DNA from 2 places in the Streptomyces sp. NRRL F-5650 genome. Region 1 is predicted to be linked to the other one. Evidence: riboswitches for the same ligand, from Rfam matches in the RefSeq annotation. Region 1 holds a riboswitch; the other holds the start of a gene.
The links. A riboswitch is a leader RNA that binds a small molecule or an ion and turns the genes downstream of it on or off. The one in region 1 is predicted to bind cobalamin.

Region 1 (4,543 bases):
TCTCGGCGTCGGCGGCGGTCATGACCACGAAGGAGGTGAGCGCGGAGAACAGCTGCATCGCCGCCACGCCCGCGAGGACCACCCGGTCCGTGGTGCCGCCGAGGCTGTGGCTGAGCAGCAGCACCAGCGCGAAGGAGCAGACGGCGCCGACGAACGCCCCGCCCGGGACCGACAGGGCGCCGCCGCCCACGCCGAGCACGACGACCAGGACGGCGCCGGTCGAGGCGCCGGAGGAGACACCGAGGACGAAGGGGTCGGCGAGCGGGTTGCGCAGCAGGGACTGGAGCACGGCCCCGCACACGGCGAGTCCGGCACCGCACACCGCGGCCAGCAGGGTGCGGGGCAGCCGCAGGTCCCAGACGATGCCGTCGCGGATCGGTGACACGTCCCCGGCGGTGGTGCCGGCGCCGAGGTGGGCGGCGATCACGGACCACACGTCGGCGACGCCGATGTCCGCCGGGCCGACGGTGACGGCGACGGCCACGGAGGCACACAGGGCGACGGTCCCGGCCGCCGCCCACACCAGGGGGGCATGGCGCGGCGCGCGTATGCCGGGGGCGGTGGCCGTCCGGTCCGCGGACGTCACTTGGCGAGCCCGAACTCGCGGAGCGCCGCCGCCACTTGTTCCACGCCCTCGACGGTGCGGATGGTGGGGTTCATGGCCTGCCCGCTGAGCAGGACGTAGCGCTTCTCGCGGACGGCGGTCATGTTCCTGGTCACGGGGTCGGACTCCAGGAACTCGATCTTCTTCGCCGCCGTTTCGGCCGTCTGCGACCTGCGGGTGAGGTCGCCGAGGACCAGGACGTCGGGGTCCCGGTCGGCGACGGTCTCCCAGCCGGCCTGCGGCCACTCCTCGCGGGTGTCCTCCATGGCGTTCCGGGCGCCGACGGCCCGGGTGATGACGCCGGGGGCGCCGCAGCAGCCCGCCAGGTAGGGCGAGGCGGAGTTGGCGAACCAGTACATGAGGGTGACGCCGGAGGCGTCGATGCCGGACGTCGCCCTGTCGACGCGTGCCTCGAGGTCCTCCACGAGCTTCTCGCCGCGCTGCTCGACGCCGAAGAGGCGGGCCAGGTCGCGGACTTCGCCGTAGACCGTGTCCATCGTCAGGGTCTTGTCCCGGACGCCGTCGCCGTCGCCGCTGTTGTCCTTGCCGGCGCAGTCGGACGGGGACAGGTAGGCCGGCACGCCGAGTCGCGTGAACTGGTCGCGGGTGGCCACCCCGCCGGTGCCGAGCGTGGAGGCGAAGGAGGCGGCGACGAAGTCGGGGTCCGCGTCCAGGACCGTCTCGAAGGACGGCATGTCGTCGGAGAGCCGGGGGACGCCCGCGTTCGCCTTCTCCAGTCCCTTCATGACCGGGTCGGTCCAGGTGGCGGTGCCCGCCATGCGGTCGGCGAGGCCGAGGGAGAGCAGGATCTCCGTGGTGCCCTGGTTGAGGGAGACCGCCCGCCGCGGCGGTGCGGTGACCCGGACCTCGTGCCCGCAGTCACGGACGGTGCGCGGGTAGCCGGCCGTGCCGCCCCGTGCGGCCGAGTCGTCGGCCGTACCGGAACCGGAACCGCAGCCGGAGGCCAGCAGGGCGAGGGACAGGAGCAGTACGGGACCGCGCGGGGCGCGGCGGAAAGGAAGAGGGCGCCGGAGGCCGGCGGGACCTGCTGCGGACAAGGCGATCCTCTGGCGTCGAGGGCTCATGCGCGGAGCCCGTCCGTACGATGCGGCCCGCGCCGCACGCGGCACGGGGTGCCAGCAGGTCTTCGGACTCGGGTTCGACCGGACGGAACGCCTTCCCGGGCGGCGTGCGCCGCCCAGTGGCCCGTGTTCCGCCCGTCCCCCTCACCGCTGCGCGTCAGTTCCGGATTCGCACCGGATTCCCTGACCCACCAGGTGGGTTCGACTGGCCTGCGCAAGCTACCACAGGGGCGTCTGGGCGTTCAGAGCGGCGTCGCGGCCCGCAGGATGAGGAACATGGTGACGGCGGCGTTCGCGGACGACATCGCCGAGACGGCGGTGCCGGCGGCCGCGGTCCACGCCGCCAGGCCCGCCGAGGTGGACACCGGGGGCCAGGGGCGTACGGAGGGGGCGGGGCCCAGCAGGGCGGCCACCCGGCGGGGCACCGGGCCGGGCGCCGCGAGACCGGCGAGGGTGGCGACGGGGGTGCCGCGGGAGACGAGGGCCGCCTTCCCGATCGCGGTCGCCACCGCGCGGCGGTCGCCGACCGCCCGTGCGGCCGCCTCGTCCGCCCACCGCTCCGTCGTGTACGCGACGGCCGTGCGCAGGGGGCGCAGGAACGGGTTGGCCAGTGCGGCGAGCCGGACGGCGAGCAGGAAACGGTGGTGCCGGGCGGCGAGGTGGGCGCGCTCGTGGGCGAACAGCGCGCGCCGTTCACCCGGTTCGAGACAGTCGAGCAGGGCCGTGCTCACCACCACGCGGTCCCGTCGCCCGCCGGGCAGCGCGTAGGCGTAGGGCACGTCGTCCGGCAGTACGGCCACCCCGGTGCCCGGCAGGCCGGCCAGTGCGCGGTGGGCGCGACGGCGCACCCTGCCGTGCCGCCACAGCGCCCGCGCCGAGGTCGCGACGACGGCGCACAGGGCGGGGATCGCCGCCTTGCCGACGACCTCGTCGTAGGGCACCGCCGCCCGCACCTCGGGGTCGGACCAGGCGTCGGGGAGCGGGTTGCCCGGCAGTTGGGCGGTGCCAACCACCATCACCAGGGCCAGGCACAGGGTGCTGCACAGGGCCATCACGACGGCGACGGCGCTGAGCAGCCGGGTCGCGGTCCGCGGGTGCAGGTGCTGCTCGGCCAGCCTGGCGATCGGCCACGCCGTCAGCGGCAGGACCAGGGGCAGGAAGACGAAGACCCCCATCCGGTGTCAGCCGTCCTCCGCGGCACGGGCGTGCCCCAGCAGTTCGCGCAGCAGCCGCTCGTCGTCCGGGTCGAGGCCCGTGACGAAGCTGGCCAGCACCGCTTCGCGGTCGCTCTCGGCGTCCAGGACCTTGCGCATCTTGCGCGCGGCCAGTCCCGCCTGGTCCGAGGCGGGCGTCCAGGCGAAGGAGCGGCCCGCGCGCTCACGGCTGACGGCGCCCTTCTCCAGGAGCCGGGTCAGGATCGTGATCACGGTGGTGTAGGCGAGGTCGTCGCCGAGGCGTTCCTGCACCCAGCCGGCCGTCGCGGGCCCGTCCGCCCCGCGCAGCGCGGACAGCACCAGCGCCTCGAGCTCGCCCTGCCCCCGCCGTCGCGGACGCCGGTCATCCGTCACGGCCCGCCCTCCTTCCACCGCCGGTCGTCGTCTTCCCGGGCGCCATCGTATAGAAGGCTTACTTCTACAGTGCTGTAGATTGACGACAGGTACGGAACGCAGCGAACGCGACGAAGGAGAACACCGTGGGAGTTTCCCTGGCCAAGGGCGGCAACGTCTCGCTCAGCAAGGAGGCGCCCGGCCTGACCGCCGTCCTGGTCGGTCTGGGCTGGGACGTGCGCACCACGACCGGCACCGACTACGACCTGGACGCCTCCGCGCTGCTCCTGGACGCGTCGGGCAAGGTGCTCTCGGACCGGCACTTCGTCTTCTACAACAACCTCACCAGCCCCGACGGCTCGGTCGAGCACACCGGTGACAACCTCACCGGCGAGGGCGAGGGCGACGACGAGGCGGTCAAGGTGAACCTCGCCGCGGTCCCGGCCGAGGTTGACCGCATCGTCTTCCCGGTCTCCATCCACGACGCGGAGAACCGGGGCCAGAGCTTCGGCCAGGTCCGCAACGCCTTCATCCGGGTCGTCAACCAGGCGAACGACCAGGAACTGGCCCGCTACGACCTGTCCGAGGACGCCTCGACCGAGACCGCGATGGTCTTCGGCGAGCTGTACCGGCACGGCGCCGAGTGGAAGTTCCGGGCGGTCGGGCAGGGTTACGCCTCGGGGCTCGCGGGCATCGCCGCGGACTTCGGCGTCAACGTCTGATCCGGACCCCGCCGGACCCCGCCGGGCCAGGTGCGCCCGGCGGGGGTGGGGGGACGGGGATGGCGCGGGTCAGCCGAAGTCGACGTCGCTGCACAGGAAGTACGTCTGGTCCATGTGCGACGCCTGCCAGACCGTGTAGACGACGTGCCGGCCGCTGAGCCCCGAAGTGCTCACCGGGATCTCGTAGTTCTGACTGGGCGCGTAACTGCCCGTGCGCGCGACCTGCTGGAGGGCGCCCCAGGTCAGGGGTTGCGTGGCGGGGTCGAAGCCCTGCTTGGTGACGTAGACCAGGAAGTAGTCGGCGCCGTGGCCGGCCTGGTCGTGGAGCTTGACGGTGAAGTCGTCGGTGACGTCGGTGGTCCGCCAGGGGCCGACGGCGTCCAGGGAGTTGTAGCGTCCGCTCTCGGTCCGGCCGCCGCTGCAGAGCTGACCGTCGGGCACGACCGCCTCGAAGTCGCCGGCCGAGCCGTTGCGGTACAGGCCGTTCCAGTTCCACATGGCGTTGGGATCGTCCTGCCACGCCTGCCAGCACATGGGGTCCTCGTCGGCCATGGCCGGGTTCTGGAAGTCGTCGCCCCAGCGCTCCCA
Region 2 (4,543 bases), on a different contig from region 1:
TGCTCACGGTCCTCGCGTACAAACTCTGGCAGCGCGACCAGCGCGGGCGCGCCGCCCACTCCGCCGCCTCCTCCTCCGCGAAGGGCGGTGAGCCGCGATGAACGACGGCGTCAACGGCGTCGCACTCGCCGTCTTCATCTTCTTCTTCGTCCTCGTCACCGCCATGGGCTTCATGGCCGCCCGCTGGCGCAGGGCCGAGAACGAGCACAGCCTCGACGAGTGGGGCCTCGGCGGCCGCTCCTTCGGCACCTGGGTCACCTGGTTCCTGCTGGGCGGCGACCTGTACACCGCCTACACCTTCGTGGCCGTCCCGGCGGCGATCTACGCGGCGGGCGCCTCCGGCTTCTTCGCGGTGCCGTACACGATCCTGGTCTACCCGCTGATCTTCACCTTCCTGCCCCGCCTGTGGTCGGTCTCGCACAAGCACGGGTACGTGACGACCTCGGACTTCGTGCGCGGCCGGTTCGGCTCCAAGGGCCTGTCGCTGGCGGTCGCCGTCACCGGCATCCTGGCCACCATGCCGTACATCGCGCTGCAGCTCGTCGGCATCCAGGCCGTGCTCGACGTGATGGGTGTCGGCGGCGGCGAGGACACCAACTGGTTCGTCAAGGACCTGCCGCTGCTGATCGCCTTCGGCGTGCTCGCGGCGTACACCTACTCGTCGGGGCTGCGCGCGCCCGCGCTGATCGCGTTCGTGAAGGACACGCTGATCTACATCGTCATCGCGGTGGCGATCATCTACATCCCGATCAAGCTGGGCGGCTTCGACGACATCTTCGCCGCGGCGAACGACAAGTTCACCGCGTCGGGCAACGGAGGGGTGGTGCCCGGCGCGGGGGGTCAGTGGACCTACGCGACCCTGGCGCTCGGCTCGGCCCTCGCGCTCTTCATGTACCCGCACTCGATCACCGCCACGCTGTCCTCGCGCAGCCGTGAGGTGATCCGCCGCAACACCACGATCCTGCCGCTGTACTCGCTGATGCTGGGCCTGCTCGCGCTGCTCGGCTTCATGGCGATCGCCGCCGGGGTCAAGGTGGAGAACGGCCAGTTGGCGATCCCGCAGCTGTTCGAGAACATGTTCCCGGACTGGTTCGCGGGCGTGGCCTTCGCGGCCATCGGCATCGGCGCCCTGGTCCCGGCGGCGATCATGTCGATCGCGGCGGCGAACCTCTTCACCCGCAACATCTACAAGGACTTCATCAAGCCGGACGCCACCGCGGCCCAGGAGACCAAGGTCTCCAAGCTGGTGTCGCTGCTGGTGAAGGTGGGCGCGCTGATCTTCGTCCTGGGCATGGACAAGACCGTCGCGATCAACTTCCAGCTCCTGGGCGGCATCTGGATCCTGCAGACCTTCCCGGCCCTGGTCGGCGGCCTGTTCACCCGCTGGTTCCACCGCTGGGCGCTGCTCGGCGGCTGGGCGGTCGGCATGGTCTACGGCACGGTCGCCGCCTACGGTGTGGCCTCGCCGACGCAGAAGCACTTCGGCGGCTCCTCCGACGAGATCCCCGGCATCGGCGAGATCGGCTACATCGGTCTCACCGCCTTCGTGCTGAACGTCCTGGTCACCGTCGTCCTGACCGTCGTCCTGAGGGCGGTCAAGGCGCCCGACGGCGTCGACGAGACCAAGCCGGCCGACTACACGGCGGACGCCGGCGACCCGGGCGTCCAGGTGGAACTGCCGCCTGCCACGGCGGGCAGCTCGCACTAGCTCCCCTCCTCCAGCGGGCCGTCGGAGAAATCCGGCGGCCCGTTGTCGTACCCGTCGGGCACACTCGGCGGCATGGACTTCGTGATCCGGCCGGCGACGGCCGAGGAGTACGGCACGCTCGGCGAGATCACCGCGCAGGCCTACCTGCGCGACGGCCTCCTCGACTTCGGGGAGGACGACACGTACCTGGGCGAGCTGAGGGACGTGGCCAAGCGGGCGGCGGCCGCGGAGGTGCTGGTCGCCGCGGCGGACGGGCGGGTGCTCGGCGGCGTGACCTTCGTGCCGTCGGGCGGCCCGATGGCGGACATCTCGCGCCCCGGGGAGGCCGAGATACGCATGCTGGCCGTCGCCCGCGAGGCACGCGGCCGCGGGGCCGGGGAGGCGCTCGTGCGGGCCTGTGTGGACCGCGCCCGGGCCGTGGCGGGGTGCACGGGCGTCGTGCTGTCGACCCAGACCGCGATGCGCACCGCACACCGTCTCTACGAGCGCCTGGGCTTCGTCCGCACGCCCGGCCGCGACTGGAACCCCCTGCCCGAGCTGGACGACATCACGCTGCTCACGTACCGGCTGACGCTCTGACAGCGGCGCCCCGGCACCGGCGGGAGACCTCGCCAGGACACAACATCTGGGGGTGCTCGCGCCACCCGGCACAAGATGTATGCTCGTGCTCGCTGTCGCCGCAGGGGAATCCGGTGCGAATCCGGAACTGACCCGCAACGGTGTACATGCGTGCATCCGTACGTCTTCGCACGTGCGCGCACGCCTGTCCAGTCCGAGGACCTGCCGACAGTGCGCCCGGCCGTCCCGGCCCGGGTGCCATGACGTCCGGGCCTCGTGGAGTGGGCCGGTGGACGCGCGACGCCGCGTGCGCTCGTGTGCTGCCCCCTGCCCTCCCCCAGGCCCCGTGCCGAGCGAGGGAGTGCTCCACGTGACCATCGCGCCAGCCGACCCGGCTTCAGCGGACCCGGTGCCGGCTCCAGCCGCCCCGGGGACCGCCGCCCCCGCCCCCGGGGGACCCGACGGGCCCGGTGCCGCCCTGCTGCGGACCCTGACCGGGCTGACCGCCGATCTCCCCGACGCCGATCCCGGCCGGGTGGCCGCCGCCGCGCTCCGCGGCCGGTCCGCGCACGCCGACGAGGCCGAGCTGCGCGAGCTGGCCACGGAGGCCGCCGCGGGCCTGATCTCCGAGGACCCGGTCTACTCCCGGCTGGCCGCCCGGCTGCTGACCCTCTCCATCCGGGCCGAGGCCGCTTCCCAGGGCGTCGTCTCCTTCACCGACTCGGTCGCCACCGGCCACCGCGAGGGCCTGATCGCCGACCGCACGGCCGCCTTCGTACGGCTGCACGCGGACCGTCTCGACGCCCTCGTCGACCCGGACGCCGACGACCGCTTCGGCTATTTCGGGCTGCGCACCCTGTACAGCCGTTACCTGCTGCGCCACCCGATCACGCGCAAGGCCGTCGAGACGCCCCAGCACTTCCTGCTGCGGGTCGCCTCCGGGCTCGCGGAGGACGACACCGTCCGGTCCGTGGACGAGGTCGCCGCCCTGTACGGCCTGATGAGCCGCCTGGACTACCTCCCCTCCTCCCCCACCCTCTTCAACTCCGGCACCCGGCACGCCCAGATGTCGTCCTGCTACCTCCTGGACTCCCCCAAGGACGAGCTGGACTCCCTCTACGACCGCCTCCACCAGGTCGCCCGCCTGTCCAAGCACGCCGGCGGCATCGGCATCGCCTACTCGCGCGTCCGCTCCCGGGGTTCACTGATCCGCGGCACCAACGGGCACTCCAACGGCATCATCCCGTTCCTGAAGACGCTGGACGCCTCGGTCGCCGCCGTGAACCAGGGCGGCCGGCGCAAGGGCGCGGCGGCGGTCTACCTGGAGACCTGGCACGCGGACGTCGAGGAGTTCCTGGAGCTGCGGGACAACACCGGCGAGGAGGCCCGCCGTACGCACAACCTGAACCTCGCGCACTGGGTGCCGGACGAGTTCATGCGCCGCGTGGACGCCGACGGGACCTGGTCGCTGTTCTCCCCCGCCGACGTGCCGGAGCTGGCCGACCTGTGGGGCGAGGAGTTCGACGCGGCCTACCGGGAGGCCGAGGCGAAGGGGCTCGCCAGGAAGACCCTCCCGGCCCGTGAGCTGTACGGCCGGATGATGCGGACCCTCGCGCAGACCGGCAACGGCTGGATGACCTTCAAGGACACCGCCAACCGCACCGCGAACCAGACCGCCACCCCGGGCCACGTCGTCCACTCCTCCAACCTCTGCACGGAGATCCTGGAAGTCACCGACGACGGTGAGACGGCGGTCTGCAACCTGGGCTCGGTCAACCTCGGCGCCTTCGCCGACCCCGCGAGCGGCGGCATGGACTGGGAGCGCCTGGACGCCGCCGTCCGCACCGCGGTCACCTTCCTGGACCGGGTCGTGGACATCAACTTCTACCCGACCGAGCAGGCGGGCCGCTCCAACGCCCGCTGGCGCCCGGTCGGTCTCGGCGCGATGGGCCTCCAGGACGTCTTCTTCCGGCTGCGCCTGCCCTTCGACTCCCCCGAGGCGAAGGCCCTGTCCACCCGCATCGCCGAGCGGATCATGCTGGCCGCGTACGAGACCTCCGCCGACCTCGCGGAACGCAACGGCCCCGCGCCGGCCTGGGAGAAGACCCGTACGGCCAAGGGGGTGCTGCACCCGGACCACTACGGCGTCGAGCCCACCTGGCCGGAGCGCTGGGCCGCGCTGCGCGCGCGCATGGCGACGACCGGGCTGCGCAACTCCCTGCTCCTGGCCATCGCCCCGACCGCGACCATCGCCTCCATCGCCGGTGTCTACGAGTG

Region 2: it holds a riboswitch for cobalamin, as region 1 does, so the genes downstream of both, IG88_RS0123125 (ribonucleoside-diphosphate reductase subunit alpha) here and IG88_RS0112725 (ABC transporter substrate-binding protein) in region 1, are expected to answer to the same signal.

The regions. Positions count from the first base shown of each region.
Region 1 is NZ_JOGV01000010.1:241,502-246,044, forward strand. Features, by position in the region: gene IG88_RS0112720 (iron chelate uptake ABC transporter family permease subunit) at 1-586, opposite strand, end outside; gene IG88_RS0112725 (ABC transporter substrate-binding protein) at 583-1,662, opposite strand; cobalamin riboswitch at 1,725-1,911, opposite strand; gene IG88_RS0112730 (M56 family metallopeptidase) at 1,929-2,861, opposite strand; gene IG88_RS0112735 (BlaI/MecI/CopY family transcriptional regulator) at 2,868-3,254, opposite strand; gene IG88_RS0112740 (TerD family protein) at 3,380-3,955, shown strand; gene IG88_RS0112745 (lytic polysaccharide monooxygenase auxiliary activity family 9 protein) at 4,025-4,543, opposite strand, start outside.
Region 2 is NZ_JOGV01000028.1:34,319-38,861, reverse strand. Features, by position in the region: gene IG88_RS0123140 (DUF3311 domain-containing protein) at 1-101, shown strand, start outside; gene mctP (monocarboxylate uptake permease MctP) at 98-1,708, shown strand; gene IG88_RS0123130 (GNAT family N-acetyltransferase) at 1,781-2,287, shown strand; cobalamin riboswitch at 2,350-2,511, shown strand; gene IG88_RS0123125 (ribonucleoside-diphosphate reductase subunit alpha) at 2,637-4,543, shown strand, end outside.